Regions from separate parts of the Mesorhizobium sp. WSM2561 genome, predicted to be linked through region 3. Evidence: predicted binding sites of a transcription regulator. Region 3 holds the regulator's gene; each other region holds the start of a gene.
The links. Region 3 encodes LexA, which represses DNA repair genes until DNA is damaged. Its sites were predicted from a motif close to TGTTCNNNNTGTGTTCNG; they were not measured.

Region 1 (6,313 bases), on a different contig from region 3:
AGGAGGCGGCATGGCTTTCGGGAAAGCCATATTCGCCAAAACCCTCGATCTGCTTGAAGCAGCGCTCGGCGAAGTCCTTCTCGTAACCCCGCAAAATCATGCCGTCGACCATCTGTTTGCGATAATTGCCGATCGTGCCGGTGCGCTTGAAGGTGGCCATGGCGCGGCGCAGTTCATCGGCCTCGCCCGGCCTGAAGCCGCCGGCGACGATGGCGATCTTCATCGCCTGTTCCTGGAACAGCGGCACGCCCAGCGTCCTGCCGAGTATCTCTTCCAGTTCCGGCTTCGGATATTCGGGCTTTTCCTTGCCTTGCCGGCGGCGCAGATAGGGGTGGACCATGTCGCCCTGGATCGGGCCGGGCCGCACGATCGCCACCTCGATGACGAGGTCATAGAATGTTTTCGGCTTGAGCCGCGGCAGCATCGACATCTGGGCGCGCGATTCGATCTGGAAGACGCCGATCGTATCGGCGCGACAGATCATGTCGTAGACATGTTCGTCCTCGGCAGGGAGGGTGGCCAGCACATAGGGCCGGCCAAAATCATCCCGCGCATCGGGATAATGATCTTCAAGCAGGGTGAAGGCGCGCTGCAGGCAGGTCAGCATGCCGAGCGCCAGCACGTCGACTTTTAGGATTTTCACCGCGTCGAGATCGTCCTTGTCCCACTCGACCATCTTGCGCTCGTCCATCGCCGTCTTGATGATGGGCACGATCTCGTCGAGCCGGTCCCTGGTGATGACGAAGCCGCCGACATGCTGCGACAGATGACGGGGAAAGCCCATGATCTCGTTGGCGCATTCGATCACCTGCCTGGTCGACGGATCGGTCTGATCAAGACCGCCGGCCCTGGTCTCCTTTTCGCCGAGCTCCGAGGTCGACCAGCCCCAGATCGAGCTGGACAGCGCGCTCCTGACATCGTCCGACAGGCCCATCGCCTTGGCCACTTCGCGCATCGCCGAGCGGCCCCGGTAGCTGACGACGGCCGCGGCAAGCGCGGTGCGCCTGGCGCTGTATTTCGAGTAGATATACTGGATGACCTCCTCGCGCTTTTCATGCTCGAAATCGACATCGATGTCGGGCGGCTCGTTTCTTTCCTCGGAAATGAAACGCTCGAAAAGCGAATCGATCCGCTCAGGCCCCACTTCGGTGATGCCGATGCAATAGCAGACCACCGAGTTGGCCGCGGAGCCACGTCCCTGGCAGAGTATGCCCTGGCTGCGGGCGAATTTGACGATGTCGTAGACAGTCAGGAAATAGCGCGCGTAATTCAGGCGCTCGATCAAAGCGAGCTCCTCGCGGATGCGCCTGGTCACATCGGCGGGAACGCCCGAGGGGTAGCGTATCGCGGCTCCCTCCCGAGCCAGCCTTTCCAGTTCGGCCTGGGGCCCGAGGCCCGATTCCGTCGGTTCGTCGGGATAGTTGTATTGGAGGTCACTGAGAGAGAAGCTCAATTCGCCGGCAAAGTGCTGCGTTTGCGCCAGTGCCTGCGGATGCCGCCGGAACAGCCGCGCCATCTCCATTGGCGGCTTCAAATGGCGTTCGGCATTGGCCGCCAGTTCCAGCCCGGCTTCGGCAACAGGCAGGTTGAGGCGGATCGCTGTCAGCACGTCCTGCAACCGGCGCCGTTCGGACGTATGGTAAAGAACGTCGTTGGTCGCCATCAGCGGAATGCCTGATGCCTCGGCCATGGCAGCCGCCTGCTCGATACGGTAGCGGTCGTTGCCGTGATAATCCGGCGAAACGGCAAGCCGCAGGGTCTTGCCGAAACGATCTTTCAGGCGGCTTATCAGCCTGAGATCCTCGGCCGGCGTCGACAGATCCGGCAGGATCGCCAGCGACATGCGATCGCCCCATTCGAAAAGATCGTCGCGATAGAGCAGCGGTGCGCCCTTTTCGCTGTCGTCGCGCATATTGGCCTGCGTCAGCAGGCGGCACAGATGGCCCCAGCCCTTGCGGTCCTGCGGATAGGCGAGAACGTCGGGCGTGCCATCGCAAAAAACCAGGCGGCAGCCGGGATGATAGGAAAGACCTTCCACCTTGGCCTGCTGCCAGGCGCGCACGACGCCAGCCACCGTGTTGCGGTCGGCAAGCCCGATCGACGAAAAGCCCAAAAACTTTGCCGCGACCACCAGCTCCTCCGGTTTCGAAGCGCCGCGCAGGAACGAGAAATTCGACTGGATGCCGAATTCGGCATAGGGGACGACCGCCAGCGCGTTCATGCGAAGACCCCATGCATGAACCAGCGCGGCGCCGCCTGCGAGGCGCCGTAGAGACCCTGGCGATAAAGCCAGTAACGGCGGCCGTCGCTATCCTCGATGCGGAAATAATCCCGGGTCGCTTCCTGCCCCGCTGCCTCCCGCCACCATTCCGGGGCGATGCGTTCCGGCCCTTCGGCGCGCGCCACCCGGTACAGCGCGCGCCGCCAGCGGAAGTTCATCGGCGGTCCCTCAGGCATTTCGGTGGCCGGCACCTCGATCGGCTCGGGCGAGCGGAACAGCCGGATCGGCCGTTCCGGCCGCAAGCCAGGCCTGGTGTCTTGTATCTTGTCCGGCTGCTTTGGCGCAGAGACCCTTTGCGGCGCCTCCGCATAGGGATGCGTGGCGACGGCGCGCTCGGGCAGATGACTCTCGACGGCAACCGGTTTCAAAACCGCGCTTTCGCCGAGCCGGGCGCGGATGCGGTCGGCGAAAAGGGCGATGTCGGCGCCGTCATCGCGCGTCTCGCCGGTCAGATCCGCCTGCTGCATGTCGAAGGCGGCGGCCGACAGCACCGAGAGGCGCACGAGATCGAAGCCATAGCCGGCATCGATGTCCTGTTCGAGCGCGGCAAGTCTTTCGTGAAACAATTTCTGGATCAGCAACGGCTCGCGCAACGGCCGCGAGGTGCCGACGGCGATGCGGCTGACGGCGCCGTCGACGCGGAAAAGCAGCAGCGCCAGCCTTCTTGCGCCCTCGCCGCGGCGCTCGAGGTCCGCCTTCAAAGTCGTCGCCAGCATTTTCACCAGCCGCTCTATCTCGTCGGTCAGCATGATGGGTTCTGCGAGATGGCGTTCGACCGAAAGCGGCGCCACCGGCAGGCGCGGCGACACCGCCTCGTCGAGGCGGCCGAGCGCCTGGTCGAGACGCAAAAGCAGCGATCTGCCGAAGCGGCGGGCGAGCGGCGCGCGCGGTGCTGCCATGACGGCGCCCGCCGTGCGCAGGCCGACGCTTTCCAGGCTGGCGCGGATGTCAGGCTCGATGCGCAGCGCCGCCAGCGGCAAGGGCGCGAGAAGCGCTTCCTCCTCGCCACCGGGGACGATGCGGTCACCAGAAAACCGCGCTGCCGCCCAGGCTGCACCTGGTGTGGCGGCAAGGCCGGCGCGGACATCGAAACCCTGATGGAAAAAGCGCGACAGGATGTCGTCCAGCATCGCCCGTTCGCCGCCGAAAAGATGGGTGCAGCCGGTGACGTCGAGGAACAGGCCATCGGCTGCGTCGATCGCCACCAGCGGGGTGTAGCGGTCGCACCAGTCGGCGAGGCTTTCGAGCAGGCGGCGGTCGGCCTCGGGATCGGCTTCCACGACGTCGATCGACGGATGCATGGCGCGCGCGTCGGCTATGCCCATGCCGCGCTTCAGATGAAGCGCCTCAGCCCGCTCGTCGAGGGCGGCGATGCGCCGCCCGTTCGCCTGGCGATGGCTGATCACCAGCGGCAGGTGATCCGACGGCCGCGAACGCCAGGACTGCCCCAGACGCTGGCGCAGGATCCTTTCCGCGGCGAGATGCGGAAACCACAGGGACAGGATTCGCTGCCGGTTCTTGCCGTCTTTCCCCGGCCCTTCTTTCCTCGAAACTGCGTTCATCGGGGTTCCACTCCAGTGTGAATTGTCCTGGCAAGGCGGTACGGCTCTTGCCGATGCTGACGGTGAAGGCGGGGCGGCCGATCGAGCCGGCGAGCGGCCCGGCGATCGTCTGGCGCGGTGCCGACGGCGCCGCCGACAGGACAAAGCGGACGGGTGCCGCCGTCGGCTCGGGTTCGCCGGCCTGGCGCAGCAGAAACACCGGCCGGCCGGCGCTCTGTGCCCGGGCGTGCAGCCGCCGCGTCGCGGTGAGGTCCAGCCGCTGCGGACTGCCGCGGATTTCGAGAATGACGGCGGCGAGCGCCGTCATCCGGGCGGCCTCCTCGGCGGTCCACAGCGCGTCGACGAGCCTTGGCGCCTCGGAAAACAGCAATTGCTCCGGCTCGATGCCGAAAAGGCGATGAAGCCCCCTGGCATAGGGGAAGCCGGCCTCGCGGAAGATTTCCGCGGTGCCGATCCACAGGACCGGCAGTCGCGGCTCCTGTTTGAGGATCAGGCTGACGAGCGACAGGGCGAAGCCGGCGACGGCTCCGGCATCGCGGGTCGCGGCGCCATGGATCTCGCTCAGCGCCGCCTTCGGCAGGCCGCCGCCGAGCGCGGTGTCGAGACCTTCGGCGCCGGTGCGCAGAAACGCATCGGGCGGCGCCACGGCGAGGCCGCGGCGGACGATTGTCAGATTTTTTAGCGTGATATTTTTGGGCGTGACATCAGCTGTTGGATCCCCGGGCGTGACATCAGCTGTTGGATTCCGGGGCGCATCAACGGGAGCGCCAGCCGGCGCCTGCAGGCGCTCGGGCAGCGTTCCCTCGATCTTCGCGATCTGGCGGCGCAGGGCAAAAACAGTCTCCCGCGCCACGGCGCTTGTCGCCATGACGGTCAGCTTCCACTCACAATTGTTCCTGTTATGTTCCAATAGATTCCAGAGGGCGGCCGAAGAGTCAAGCGGAGTCATGGGGAATTTATTCCTGTCAGCGAAAGGTGGCAACCCGGCCAATTGCCGAGTCCGGCGCGAAAGCCTATATGCCGGGATCAGAAGGACAAAGCATGGCCCGCATCTACAAGACCCGTACCTGGCACGACGAGCTTTCGCCGTCGATGGAGGAAATGGAGTTCCTGGCGCTAGAAGCTTACGCCCATCTGCCGGAGGAGTTTCGCAAGCTGACCGGCGAGATCGTCATCCAGATCGCCGAATTCCCGACCGACGAGATCATGGACGACCTGTCGCTGGAAACGCCTTTCGACCTGCTCGGCCTGTTCGAGGGGCGCGGCATCGCCGAGCGCTGGAATCCGCAGACCGGCGAGGGGCCGAACCGCGTCACGCTCTACCGCCGCGCCATCCTCGACTACTGGGCCGAGAACGAAGAGACGCTGGGCGATATCGTCACCCATGTGCTGATCCACGAGATCGGCCATCATTTCGGCCTGTCGGACGATGATATGGAGCGGATCGAAGAGGCAGCCGAATAGGCTGTGCTGATATTCAGGTGATGCCGGCCGGATCGAAGAGGCGGCGGAGTAAGGGCCTCACGCTTCGTCATCCTAGGCGGAGCAGTCGCGAAGCGACGTCGCGGAGACCCTGGGATCCATGCCGTTACGGTGGTGCAGTGCTCCGGCGGTGCAGAACTGAACAACTCATCATCCGGTTCCGCGTTAACAGGCAATCGGGCGGCCATCCCGATGAATCCTTCTTGTCGCATTAATCCTGATCCGCCGTGCTCTTCGGCAAAAATAACGGCATGGATCCTAGGGTCTCCGCGACGTCGCTTCGCGACTGCTACGCCCTAGGATGACGAGGGACAAGCGTGTCAGCGCCCTACCAATCGCTGAGCTTGGTGCCAGGGCCGTATTCCTGGCCCTCGACATCCTTCACCACGGCCTGGCCGCAGCGCATGGTCTTGGTCTGCTGGTCGTAGGAATAGGTCGGCGAGCCGAACAGGTGCCAGCCCTTGTTCAGCGCCGCCGTCACCTTGTGGCAGAAGCTGGAATCGTCCGGCCCGGACAGAAAGCGGTAGAGTTTCATTTTTCATTCCTGTGGTGCGTTGCAATCATGTCCCGCTGGCGCTGGCGGCCGCCTTCGCCAGCAGTTTCTCGGCCTGCGCCAGATGCAGCCGTTCGAGCATTTTTCCGTTCAGCGCGATGACTTGCCTGCGGGCATTTTCGGCAAGCGCGAAGGCCTCCTTGACCGCACGCGCCTCGGCCACCGCTTCGGCAGATGGCGCAAAGGCGCGGTTTGCGGAATCGATCTGGGCCGGGTGGATCAGCGACTTGCCGTCAAACCCCATGGCGGCTGCTTCCGTGCATTCATGGGCAAGTCCCTTCAGATCGCGAAAATCGTTGAAGACACCGTCGAGCAGGTCGAGGCCGCCGGCGCGCGCGGCGAGCACCATCTGCATCAGCCATGGTGCGAGATAGCGCCGGTCGGGCGTGGCGAGAATGCCGGTGTCCTTGACCAGGTCGTTCGTTCCGGCAACGA
Region 2 (6,313 bases), on a different contig from region 3:
TCTGCCACTGCATCCGGCTCTGCACTGTCGGCCGGCGCCTCGGCGGCTGCGTCGGCAATCGCGGTTTCCGCTGCCTTGGCCTGCTCGGCTTGTGCCTCCGCCGCCTGCTTGGCCGCGGCGGCTTCGCGCGCGGCATTGTCCTGTGCCTCGAGCCGTGCCTTCACCTCGACAGCCGGCTTCGGCTCGGCCCGGTAGCCGAGGCCTTTCAGAATCTCTTCCATGTCGTCGGCCGTGGCGCCGAGAATCGACATCATCGGCGGCGTCACCATGAAGGACTGACCGTCATAGGCGCCGTCGGGGCGCTGGCCAAGGCCCGGCTTCCAGTTGGTTGCGGGCCGGATCAGGTCGGCCAGCCGTTCGAGGATGTCGACGCGCACCGCACGACGGCCGAGATTGCGGTAGCCGGCCAGCTTGTAGAAGGTCTTGTCGAAGGTGGGATCGATGACCACCGAGGTGCGGCCGGAGGCCAGCGCGTGAACCACGTCGCCAAAGCCAGGCTTGTCCTTGCCGTCGTTCTGCAGCGCCCACAACAGCGTCACCAGTCCGGCCGGGGCCGGCTTGATCAGCGCGGGCACGAAGACATGGTAGGCGCCGAAGCGCACGCCGAGCCGGCGCAGGGCGGCGCGGCCTTCCTGGTCGAGCGACTTCATCTCCTCGGCGATGTCGCGGCGGTTGATGAGGCCGAAATTCTCGACGAGCTGGAAGGCGATGCCGCGGCCGATGCCGGTGATCTGCTCGGCGTTCTTGAGGTCGACCAGCGGCTTCAGCAGCGACTCGATCTGGAAATTGACGAAGCGCTCGGCGCGCGCCGCGACCTTGTCGCGGGCGGGACCGGTGAGCTGCTCGTCGGCCAGCAGCACCAGGCGTGGCTTCAACGGCTCGTCGCCTGCGATCAGCGTGCCGATCGGCGCGCCGATCCAGCGCAGCGTGCCGTCGGAGCCGAGCGCGATGTCGCCATTGGCCGAGGCGCCGAAGCGTTCGGCCCGCGCCTCGAATTCGGCTGCAAGCGCCTTCTGGGCCGCTGTGCGCACCGCCTTGGCGTCCTCGCCGCCGGCGCTCTGGTCGGCGGTGAAGCGGAACCCCTGCAACTCGCCGACATGGTGGCCTTCGACGAGGACGGTTCCGGTTGGGCTGATTTCGGCTTCAGGCATGGTATTTTCTCTAAGGCGCCGCATGAGGACGGAAGTCCTGCGGTCTACGAAGCGTTTCGTCAACCGCTCATGCAGCGCATCCGACAATCTGTCTTCGATTTCGCGCGTCTTTTCCTGCCAGTGTGCCTGATCGGCCAGCCAGCCGGGCCGGTTGGAAACGAAAGTCCAAGTGCGGATCTGGGCGATCCGGTGCGACAGCGTGTCGATGTCGCCCTCGGTGGTGTCGGCGCGGCGCACCTGCTCGGCCATGTAATTCTCGTCGACATGGCCATGCCTGGCAAGGTCCATGTAGATCGAGGCGATCAGGTCGGCATGCTGAGCCGGGGCGATCTTCCTGTAATCGGGAAGGGCGCAGGCCTCCCACAACAGCGCCACGCGCCTGGCGTCGGTGGCAAGCGCCCGGATGTCCTCGTCGCGGGACAGATGTTCGAGCGCCTGCGCATCGACCGCCGGCAGCGCGCGCGTCAGGCCTTCAACCGGCGCGTTGGTCTCGATCGAGCGCTTCAGAGCGTCGAGGTTGGCGAAATCGAAACGCGCGGTGCGCCATTGCAGCACCTTCACGGGGTCGAAATCATGCGCTTCGATCTTCTTGACCAGTTCCTCGTCCAGTGGATCGACCTGGCCGGTGACGCCAAAAGTTCCGTCGCGCAAGTGCCGGCCGGCGCGGCCGGCGATCTGGCCGAGCTCGGCCGCCGTCAGGTTGCGATACTGGTAGCCGTCGAACTTGCGGTTCTGGGCGAAGGCGACATGATCGAGATCGAGGTTGAGGCCCATGCCGATCGCATCGGTGGCAATCAGATAATCGACATCACCCGACTGGAACAGCTCCACCTGCGCGTTGCGGGTGCGCGGCGATAGCGCGCCAAGCACGACTGCCGCACCGCCCTGCTGGCGGCGGATCAGTTCGGCGATGGCATAGACCTCGTCGGCGGAGAAGGCGACGATCGCCGTACGTCGCGGCAGGCGGGTCAGCTTCTTCGAGCCGGCATAGGCGAGATGCGACAGCCGCGGCCGCGTCACCACCGACACCCCCTTCAGCAGACGCTGGAGGATGCCGTGCATGGTCGCTGCGCCGAGCAGCAGCGTCTCCTGGCGGCCGCGCAGATGCAGGATGCGGTCGGTGAAGATGTGGCCGCGCTCGAGATCGCCGGCCAGCTGGACCTCGTCGACGGCGACGAAGGCGGCGTCGGTCTCGCGCGGCATGGCTTCCACGGTGCAGACCGAATATCTGGCGCCGTCGGGCTGGATCTTCTCCTCACCGGTGATGAGCGCCACCTTGTGAGCGCCGACCTTCTCGCAGACGCGTGAATAGACCTCGCGGGCGAGCAGCCTGAGCGGCAGGCCGATAATGCCGCTTTCATGCGCCACCATGCGCTCGATGGCGAGATGGGTCTTGCCGGTGTTGGTCGGCCCGAGCACAGCGGTCACGTCGCGGCCTGACAGGATCAGTGGCTCAGTGTGTTTCGGCTGGATGTTCATCGACCTGGAAATTAAGGCTCTCTGCCTCGCGTTGTCGGGAGCGCGCCCCGTGGTGGCGCGGGTGACAGCCGACACATAGGGATTTCGGGCGCGAAGCGAAAGCAGAATATTCCGATGGCACCTCGAAGCCTTCCGTCGGCGTCGACAATCCGTTTCGCCGTTTCGATTTAACAGTTGGAACGAGTCTGGAACGAATCGGCTACGAATCGCTGACTCGCGCAGATTCAGGTTTTGTTCACGGCTACATCTGGATTTTTCGCCGACGAGTCTCACCACATGCTGAATCGCCGAACTGGCCCGTTTCATGCAGGGCTGACGTCGCCGTTAACCTTTGCGGCTGAACGATCGACGCAGGTCGGCGGGCGTCATCCAACATTCTGAAATTATTAATTCTTTCCTAACGCGCCTTAACGATTTGGGGATGTTTTCAGCCTTTGTCGTTAACGGTGCGCTCAAAGCCGGAACGAAACGGCTACGAATCGGCGCTGGCGCATGTTTCCCGGTTTGTTCACCCCAATATGTTGTGTCGTGAACAGGTTTTCCACCGAGTATCCACACGCCGTGAACAGGGTTTTGCACAGGCTGCACGGCCGCCGCTAATTTTTGCGTGCCGCTTCGGCACAAATCGGCGTCACGTCCATCGGTCGGCGCAGTCGCTGCACGAGGACCAGACTGCCAGCCCGGCTTATTCAAGGCGCATCTTCTCCCACGGCATAGCGCTGCAAAGTAGGGCCGACGTCCTGGATAATTTCGTCGTGCGACAGGGCGACGACGGGCGGAAGCCGCAGCAGGTATCGGCACATCGCCAGACCCAGCAACTGGCTCGAAACGAGCCCGGCCCGTCGACCCGCATCGGCGGGGTCAGCGACCGCCGCAATCACCGGCCTCACCTGGTTGCCAAATACGTCGCGCAATTTTTCCGCGGCGAATTCGTTCGACGTCGCCGAACGCAGCAGAATTGCCATGCCAGGGCCGCTGGCCGGGCCCTCCCAGACTTCAAGAAAACGCCTGATCAGCGTTTCGCCGATGGCGTTTCGGTCGATCACCCGCAGTGCCGGCAATTGCAGGTCGACGACCGCCGCCCTGGCGAACAGCTCGTCCTTGCTGCGGAAATAGCGGATCACCATGGCCGGATCGATCGAGGCATGCGCCGCGACGTCACGGATCGAGGCGCCCTCATAGCCGTGCTCGGCGAACAGGAGCTTCGCGGCCTCCAGGATTTTGGCGCGCGTGCGGTCCGACTTGCCGGGTTTTTTCGGCTGATTCTCGGTCATGAAATGCTTATGCCAACAGCCGTTGACAAATGCAATGGCTTCGACTATAAAGTCAACGATCGTTGATAAATGGAGAGAGAAATGTTGCCCGAAACCACCGAAGTCCTGATCGTTGGCGCCGGTCCGACCGGCATGGCGCTGTCCATCGTGCTGCACCAGGCCGGTGTCGATCATGTCCTGATCGATAGACTGGCGCAGGGCCTCCAGACCTCGCGGGCTGGCGTCATCCACGCGCAGACGTTGGAAACGCTGGAGCCTCTCGGCGTCGCGCAGCGGCTGAGCGAACTTGCCCTGAAGCTGCAGAATTTCACCATCCGCGACCGCAACCGGGGGCTGCTCAAGCTCGATTTCAGCAAGCTTCCTTCGAGGCATCCCTATCTGATGATGCTGCCTCAAAACCTGACCGAGCAGGTGTTCGCCGAACGGATCGCAGCCCTGGGCGGCGTGATTCATCGCTCGGTCGAGGCCAAGGCAGTCGTTCAGGACGCTGACGGCGCACACGTGACGGTGATCGAGAACGGCCGCGAGAAACTGATATCGGCACGCTACGTCGTTGGTGCCGACGGCATGCACAGCCTGGTGCGCAGGTCGACCGGCATCGAGTTCGACGGCGCGGCCTATGACGCTTCGTTCGTACTCGCCGATGTTCGTCTCGACTGGCCGGTTGGGCCGACGGAAGTGTCGCTGTTCTTTGCACCGGCCGGGCTGGTGGTGGTGGCGCCGCTCCCGGACGGTTCGTACCGGGTCGTCGCGACAATGGATGACGCACCGGAAAACCCCGCGGTCACCGACATCCAGGCGCTGCTCGACAGCCGTGGTCCGACCAAGAAAAGAACCCGGGTGCTCGACCTGGCGTGGAGCTCGCGTTTTCGCGTGCATCACCGCCTGGTCCGCTCGTACCGCAAGGACCGGCTGTTCCTTATCGGCGATGCCGCGCACGTGCACAGCCCGGCGGGAGGGCAAGGCATGAACACCGGCATCATCGACGCGGTCGTGCTTGGCCAGTTGCTTGGCGACGTGGTGAACGGCGTGCGCCCGGAAACCGCGCTCGACCTCTACGAAACGCTGCGCCGCCCGGCGGCCCAGGAGGTGCTTGAACTGGCGGGCATGATGACGGAGATGGCGCTTTCCCGCAATTCGGTGAAGCGGTTCGTCCGCAATCTCGTGCTTTCGGCGCTGAATCTCACTCCATTTCTGAAGCGTCGCATCGCCTTGAAACTGTCGGGCCTCAGCCGGGCGTCGCTTGCCCGCCTGCCGGCACCTTCGCGCCAGCCGGGTCCAGTCGCCCAGACCAAGCCGGCAGCCGAACCAGGGCTGAAGCGTGTCGCCTGACAGCCGGAGTAATCCGGATCCCGGCCTCGAACTCGGCCGTGTGGGCGGTTAGATCGACCCGTGCAACAGTCACCGGCAACAGGCCGACGCCTCAGGTGACATGACGCCTCAGGTGATATACTGGCCGCCATTGGCTGATATGGTCGAGCCGGTGATGAAACCGGCATCGTCGGAAGCCAGGAAGACGACGCAGCGTGCGATCTCTTCCGGCTCGCCGAGGCGGCCGACCGGGATCTGCGGGATGACGCGCTCATTGAGCACCTTCTCGTCCATCGCCTTGACCATTTCGGTGGCGATGTAGCCGGGGCAGATGACATTGACGGTGATGCCGACCCGCGCCCCTTCTTGGGCGAGCGCCTTGGTGAAGCCGATATCGCCGGCCTTCGACGCCGAATAATTGACCTGGCCGGTCTGGCCCTTCTGGCCATTGATCGAGGAGATGGTGATGACGCGGCCGAACTTGCGGTCGCGCATGCCGACCCACAGCGGGTGCGTCATGTTGAATGCGCCGGAAAGATTGGTGTCGACGACCTCTTTCCATTGTTCGCGCGTCATCTTGTGGAACATGGCGTCGCGGGTGATGCCGGCATTGTTGACCAGAACGGAAACCGGGCCGAGATCGGCCTCGACCTGCTTGATGCCGGCGGCGCAGGCATCGTAGTCGGCGACCGACCATTTGTAGACCGGAATGCCGGTCATCGCGTTGAATTTCTGCGCCGCTTCGTCATTGCCGGCGTAGTTCGCGGCGACATGATAGCCGGCGTTTTTCAGGCCGATCGAAATCGCGGCGCCAATACCGCGCGACCCACCGGTGACGAGTGCTACCTTTGTCATAATATCCTCCCTTTATCTCGATCGGCGGGGGCGAACGGGAACGCTCTAACGGCGGAGCTTGTTCGCCGCCGACTGTTTCACGGCTTGCTCGCGCCGTCTTCACGGCGCTTTGCAGATGACTTCACAGCGCTTCCACGCACATGGCGACCCCCATGCCGCCGCCGATGCACAGCGTGGCGAGACCTTTCCTGGCACTTCTGCGGCGCATCTCGTAAACCAGCGTGTTGAAGATGCGGGCGCCGG
Region 3 (6,313 bases):
GGCACGGGCGAGGGCTACCGATGCACCGCGCGGCTTTCTCTCGGCCCTTGAAGCCAAACGCAAATCCGGCAGTTTCGCGCTGATCGCCGAGATCAAGAAGGCGAGCCCGTCCAAGGGCCTGATCCGCGCCGATTTCGATCCGCCGGCGCTGGCCCAGGCCTATGCCAAAGGTGGGGCTGCCTGCCTGTCGGTGCTGACCGATGCGCCGTCTTTCCAGGGGGCGCCTGAATTCCTCACCGATGCGCGCAGCGCCGTGACATTGCCGGCTTTGCGCAAGGATTTTCTGTTCGAGCCCTATCAGGTGTTCGAGGCCCGTGCGTGGGGCGCGGACGCCATCCTGATCATCATGGCGAGCGTCGATGACGCCGTGGCCAGGGAACTCGAAACGACGGCTTTCGAGCTCGGCATGGACGCGCTGGTCGAGGTGCATGACGAGGCCGAGACGGAACGCGCGCTGAAACTGTCGTCGCGGCTGATCGGCATCAACAACCGCAATCTCCGGACATTCGAAACCAGCATCGAGACGTCGGAGCGGCTCGCGGCGATGGTGCCGGCCGACCGGCTGCTGGTCAGCGAGAGCGGTATTTTCTCGCACCAGGACTGCCGCAGGCTGGAACGGAGCGACATTGGCACTTTCCTCGTCGGCGAGAGCCTGATGCGGCAACATGACGTGGCCACTGCGACGCATCTGCTTTTGACGGGCAAGGCGCCCGCCAATGCATCTGCCCGAAAATCGGAATCGATGTTCGGAGAGCATGATGCATAGATACAAAGCCCTAGAGCGTGCTTTGGGCGTCCAAACGGACGCACGTCGCTCCAGGGTGACCTGACGATGTCCGCCGCCCTCACCCATCTTGGCGCGGAAGGCGAAGCCAATATGGTCGATGTCGGCGACAAGGCGGAGACGACCCGCACGGCAATCGCCGAAGGTCTTGTCTCGATGCGGCCCGAAACGCTGAAAATGATTCTCGACGGCGATGCCAGGAAAGGCGACGTGCTGGGCACGGCGCGCATCGCCGGCATCATGGCGGCCAAGAGGACGCATGAGCTGATCCCGCTCTGCCATCCGCTGCTGTTGACCAAGATATCGGTAGACATCGAACCGGACGCGAAGCTGCCCGGCCTGAAGGTCACGGCGCTGGCCCGCGTCACCGGCAAGACCGGCGTCGAGATGGAAGCGCTGACCGCCGTCTCGGTCGCCTGCCTGACCATCTATGATATGGCCAAGGCGGTCGATCGCGGCATGGCGATCTCCGGCATCAGGCTGGTGGAAAAGACCGGCGGCAAATCCGGCGACTACAAGGCGGACGCCCAGGGGGCAGGCCGATAATGGCGCTGCTTGCGGTCGCCGAGGCGCTCGAGCGCCTGCTTGCGGATGCTGCGCCCTTGCAGGCTGAAAGCGTCGCCCTGATGGACGCCGCCGACCGCGTGCTGGCGGGGCCGCTCATCGCGCTCCGCACCCAGCCGCCATTCAACGCGTCAGCCATGGACGGCTATGCCGTGCGGGCCGACGATGTCGCGTCCGTGCCCGCGAGACTTTCGGTGATCGGCATGGCGCCGGCCGGACGAGGCTTTGCCGGAACAGTCGGCCCGGCGCAGGCCGTGCGCGTCTTCACCGGCGCGCCGCTTCCCGCGGGCGCCGACACCATCGTCATCCAGGAGAATGTCCGCGACCTCGGCGGCGGCATCGTCGAAGTGACCGCGCCGACGGTTGAAGGCCGCAACATCCGCCGCCTCGGGCTCGATTTCTCGCAGGGCGACGCGCTGCTGGAGAAAGGCCGCCTGCTTGATCCGGCGGCATTGTCGCTGGCGGCGTCGGCCAACCACCAGCAGGTCCGCGTGGTGAAACGGCCGCTGGTCGCCATCATCGCCACCGGCGACGAATTGCTGCCGCCGGGCAGCGACCTCGGCCCCGACCAGATCATCTCCTCCAATGCCTATGGCGTCGCCGCCGCGGCCCGCTCGGTCGGCGCCAGCGCACTCGATCTCGGCATCGCCCCCGACCGCAAGGAGGCGATCGCCGCGCTGGTGAGAAAAGCGGTCGACGCAGGCGCGGACGTCATCGTCACGCTGGGCGGCGCCTCGGTCGGCGACCACGACCTCGTCCATGACGTGCTAACCGGCGAAGGCATGGCGCTCGATTTCTGGAAAATCGCCATGCGGCCCGGCAAGCCACTGATGTTCGGGCGGCTGGGCGCCATCCGCTGCATCGGCCTGCCCGGCAATCCGGTGGCCAGCCTGGTCTGCACGCAGCTCTTTCTGAAGCCGCTGCTGGCGCGGCTCGGCGGCCGCGCCTTCCGCCAGGACATGCGTCAGGCGCGGCTCGGCGCCGCCATGCCGGCCAACGATCTCCGGCAGGACTATGTACGCGCGGTGGTGAAGGAAGAAGCCGGCACGCTTGAGGCAACGCCGTTCAGTATCCAGGATTCCTCGATGCTCAGAATGCTGGCCGACGCCAACGGACTGGTCGTGCGCGAGCCATTCGCTCCCGCAACCGCAGCGGGCGCCGCCTGCAGCGTGCTGATGCTACGCTGAACAAAACGTCAACACATTCATTAAACTTTAAATGGTTGCGGAACACAACTGGAACAGATAGTGTTTGTTCTGGGTTTGTTTTTCTGATTCTGTTGGGGGTCGCGATGCTGACACGCAAACAACATGAACTGCTGATGTTCATCCACGAGCGGCTGAAGGAAAGCGGCATTCCGCCCTCGTTCGACGAGATGAAGGAAGCGCTCGACCTCGCCTCCAAATCGGGGATCCACCGGCTGATCACGGCGCTGGAGGAACGCGGTTTCATTCGCCGCCTGCCCAACCGCGCCCGCGCGCTGGAGGTGCTGCGCCTGCCCGATTCGATCGCGCCGGGCCTCAATGCGGCGCGCAAATTCTCGCCGAGCGTCATTCAAGGCAGCCTTGGCCAGGGCGGGCTTGGACAGGGCGGCCTCGGACGCCAGATCAAGCCGGCGCCTTCGCGCATGCGTGCGGCCGGCAATGACGACGACGTCGTTGCCACCGTCTCCATACCGGTGATGGGCCGCATCGCTGCCGGTGTGCCGATCGACGCCATCCAGCACCAGACGCATTCGATCTCGGTGCCACCGGACATGATCACCGGCGGCACGCACTACGCGCTGGAGGTCAAGGGCGATTCGATGATCGAGGCCGGCATCTTCGACGGCGACACGGTCATCATCCGCAACGCCGACACCGCCCAGCCTGGCGAGATCATTGTCGCTCTGGTCGACGAGGAGGAAGCGACGCTGAAACGATTCCGCCGCAAAGGTGCCTCGATCGCACTGGAAGCCGCCAATCCGGCCTACGAGACGCGCATCTTCGGGCCGGACCGGGTCAAGGTGCAGGGCAAGCTCGTCGGACTGATCCGGCGTTACTGAACGGCAGGCTTCTTGGGTTTCTCGGCCCTGAGGTACGGCGGCAGGCCCCTCGCCTCGCGCGAAAACCGCCGCTGCTCATGCCAAGGCCTATATGGCTGTCTGACGGCAAAACGGATTTCTGCGCGCGTCGTCGCCGATAGCGGATCGAAGAAGACGGCGGCACTGCCCATGCGAGCGAGCTGCCGTTTGGTGACGACGAGAACCAGCGGGTTGCGGCAGGGTTTGTAATAGGCTGTGGCATCGTCGATGACGATCAAATCCGCAAAGGCACAGGCCGGCCGCGCGGTTTTACGGTTGTCGGCGAGCGCGATGAGCGCGCCGGACGGATGCCGGGCCAGGCACAGGCCGGCAGTGCAGGTGAAAGGCGCTCCCGGCGGCAGGTCGGCCGGATCGGCGATGTCGAACCGCACATCTCCTTTTTCGAATGTCTCCGGCTCGACGATCGTTGTTGAAACCAGCGCATGTTTCCAGTTGTCGGTGGTGAATTCGTTCGAACGCACCCGGTTGACGGCAAGTTCGCCGCCGCCGATCGGCAGCGCCACCAGATGCGCATCCTCCGAGATCAGCACGTCGGGGGTGCGCGTCTCGGAAATCGTCAGCAGGCCGGCGAGCGCAAAGGGAAGTGCCGCAAGCCGCAGCCACGTCGTCGCCATCGTGGCGATGACCAAGGCGACCGTCACCAGCAGAACCGATTGCAACGAAATCAGGCCGACTGCATCGACCGGCGAACGCTCCGAGATCCATCCCGAAATTGCAATCATCGCCGTCAGGCCCTTGCCCATCATGTAGAGGAAAGGGCCGTCGAGGCCGAAAGGCATTGCCAAGGCGCTGAGGACGGCCAGGAACATGACGATCGTGACGATCGGCATGACGGCCAGATTGGCGAACAGGCTGAGCGGCGAGACGCGCTGGAAGTGCCAGATGGCGAAGAGCGCGGTGGCGCTGCCGGCAATGATGGAGGTCATTGCGATGGTGCCTGCCCCAGCGACGAGCTTGCGCGTGACGAAAGCGGCCGGTGACCGTCGCTGTCGCGGCGCCTTGGCCTTGTCGGCACGAAAGGCGGACCAACCGGCATAGGCGCCCACGAGAGCCGCAGTCGCAGCGAAGGACATCTGGAAGCTTGCGCCGACCACCTCGTGCGGCGACACGACGATGACGGCGATGGCCGAAATCGCCAGGTTGCGCATGGTGAGTGCCGCCCGGTCGAACAGCACGGCGACAAGCATTACCGCCAGCATGATGAAGCTGCGTTCAGCCGCGACCACGATACCGGAGAAAATCAGATAGGCAGCGATGGAGACGAGTGCGGCAGCAGCCGCATATTTCTTGACCGGCCGGCGCGACGAAAAGTCGGGAAATAGCGCAAAGGCGCTGCGCAGCAATCCCATGACGGTGCCGGCGACAAGCGCCATGTGCAGGCCGGAAATGGAGATGATGTGGTAGATGCCGGTGCGCCGCATCGATTCGTTTATCTCTTCGGGGATGCCGGCACGCACGCCGACGATCAGCGCAGCGGCAATCTCCCCCTCGGCACCACCGATGCTGTCCCTGATATGGTCGGCGATGGTTTCGCGCGCCTTCTCGATCGACGAAGAAAGGCGTGCGGTTAACGGTGCATCTTCGGAGACGACGATCTTTGGACTGCCGAGGAAAAAGCCACTGGCACCGATACCGGCGAAATAGCTGTCAAAGGAAAAGTCAAAGCTGTCCGGTCTGACCGGGCCAGTCGGAGGCAGAAGCCTCACATAGCCGGTTGCCACCGAGCCTGCGGTCATCTCAGCGGGAATCTTGCGTGCCGACACCCTGACACGTTCGGGTGCATAACGCAGTGTCGGCCGGGCGGTCGACATCACGTCGATGGTCAGCCTGATCCGGCCGTTCGCCATCTGGTCGAGCCTGACGACACGGCCGGTCAGCCGGGTCTGGATTTCCGAACCGAGCATCTTCGTTCCGGCGCGCCAAGTTTCAACCTTGGCGGCGAGCACACCAAACGCGCACAGCAACGCTGCCATGAAGCACAGGTGCGTTTTGCGGCGTGAGCGCGTGACGGCCGCACACAATGCCGTGAGGACCACGACGGCAATCGGCTGGGCAAAGTCCGGTTCGACGGCAAGCGAAAAATAGACGATCACCCCGCATGCCAGAAAAACCGGCACCAGCAGGAAGGCGACGCCGCGGTCGAGTTCCAGGCCGGCTGCGGAGGCCACGCTGTTGCGGACACCGGATGGTGAAAGATGGCTGAGCAGTCGGCGAAAACGAATGACAGGGCCGGGTGCTGGAGCCGGTATCGGCGCGGAGCGGTCCGGCCAAAGAGGCTGGATGCCCGGCGGCGACGCCGGCAGCGAAACGGGTAGCGGCTCGTGGGGAACGTCGGCGAACAGCGATCGTTCGCTGACGCTTGCGTTCGCGCCCTCGCTCTCGTCCACGCCGCGGCCTGGTCCAGCCATAGGGTTCGCCCCTTGCGCCCTTGACCTCCTATGCTACATGAACGCGCAACGCGCGAAAGTCCGCGCAGCCACATCCGTTTCCTGCGCTTGCCCCGAGAGTTTCATGTCCGACAAGGTCGTCACCCGTTTTGCCCCTTCGCCCACCGGATTCCTGCATATTGGCGGGGCACGCACGGCGCTGTTCAATTGGCTGTACGCGAAACACACTGGCGGCAGGATGCTGCTGCGCATCGAGGACACCGATCGCGAGCGTTCGACCGATGCGGCAACCGCTGCCATCCTCGATGGGCTCTCCTGGCTCGGCCTCACCTGGGACGGCGAGCCGGTATCGCAGTTCGAGCGCGCGCCGCGCCACCGCGCGGTCGCCGAGGAGCTGGTGCGCCTCGGCAAAGCCTATCACTGCTATGCGACGCCGGCCGAGCTGGAGGCGATGCGCGAGAGTGCGCGGGCCAAGGGCTTGCCTCCCCGCTATGA

Region 1: M727_RS0116905 (metallopeptidase family protein) is a predicted target of LexA. The motif match lies at 4,735-4,752, and genes of this name have one in related genera.
Region 2: M727_RS0112275 (helicase-related protein) is a predicted target of LexA. The motif match lies at 2,806-2,823, and genes of this name have one in related genera.

The regions. Positions count from the first base shown of each region.
Region 1 is NZ_AZUX01000018.1:62,517-68,829, forward strand. Features, by position in the region: gene M727_RS0116890 (error-prone DNA polymerase) at 1-2,221, opposite strand, end outside; gene M727_RS0116895 (DUF6504 family protein) at 2,218-3,687, opposite strand; gene M727_RS43070 (hypothetical protein) at 3,629-4,711, opposite strand; gene M727_RS0116905 (metallopeptidase family protein) at 4,885-5,307, shown strand; gene M727_RS0116910 (DUF1737 domain-containing protein) at 5,654-5,860, opposite strand; gene M727_RS0116915 (CoA ester lyase) at 5,886-6,313, opposite strand, start outside.
Region 2 is NZ_AZUX01000013.1:149,500-155,812, forward strand. Features, by position in the region: gene M727_RS0112275 (helicase-related protein) at 1-2,630, opposite strand, end outside; gene M727_RS0112280 (TetR family transcriptional regulator) at 3,320-4,078, opposite strand; gene M727_RS36305 (NAD(P)/FAD-dependent oxidoreductase) at 4,037-5,236, shown strand; gene phbB (acetoacetyl-CoA reductase) at 5,345-6,070, opposite strand; gene M727_RS0112295 (acetyl-CoA C-acetyltransferase) at 6,192-6,313, opposite strand, start outside.
Region 3 is NZ_AZUX01000003.1:198,631-204,943, forward strand. Features, by position in the region: gene trpC (indole-3-glycerol phosphate synthase TrpC) at 1-766, shown strand, start outside; gene moaC (cyclic pyranopterin monophosphate synthase MoaC) at 833-1,330, shown strand; gene glp (gephyrin-like molybdotransferase Glp) at 1,330-2,535, shown strand; gene lexA (transcriptional repressor LexA) at 2,640-3,392, shown strand; gene M727_RS0105880 (ComEC/Rec2 family competence protein) at 3,386-5,839, opposite strand; gene gltX (glutamate--tRNA ligase) at 5,943-6,313, shown strand, end outside.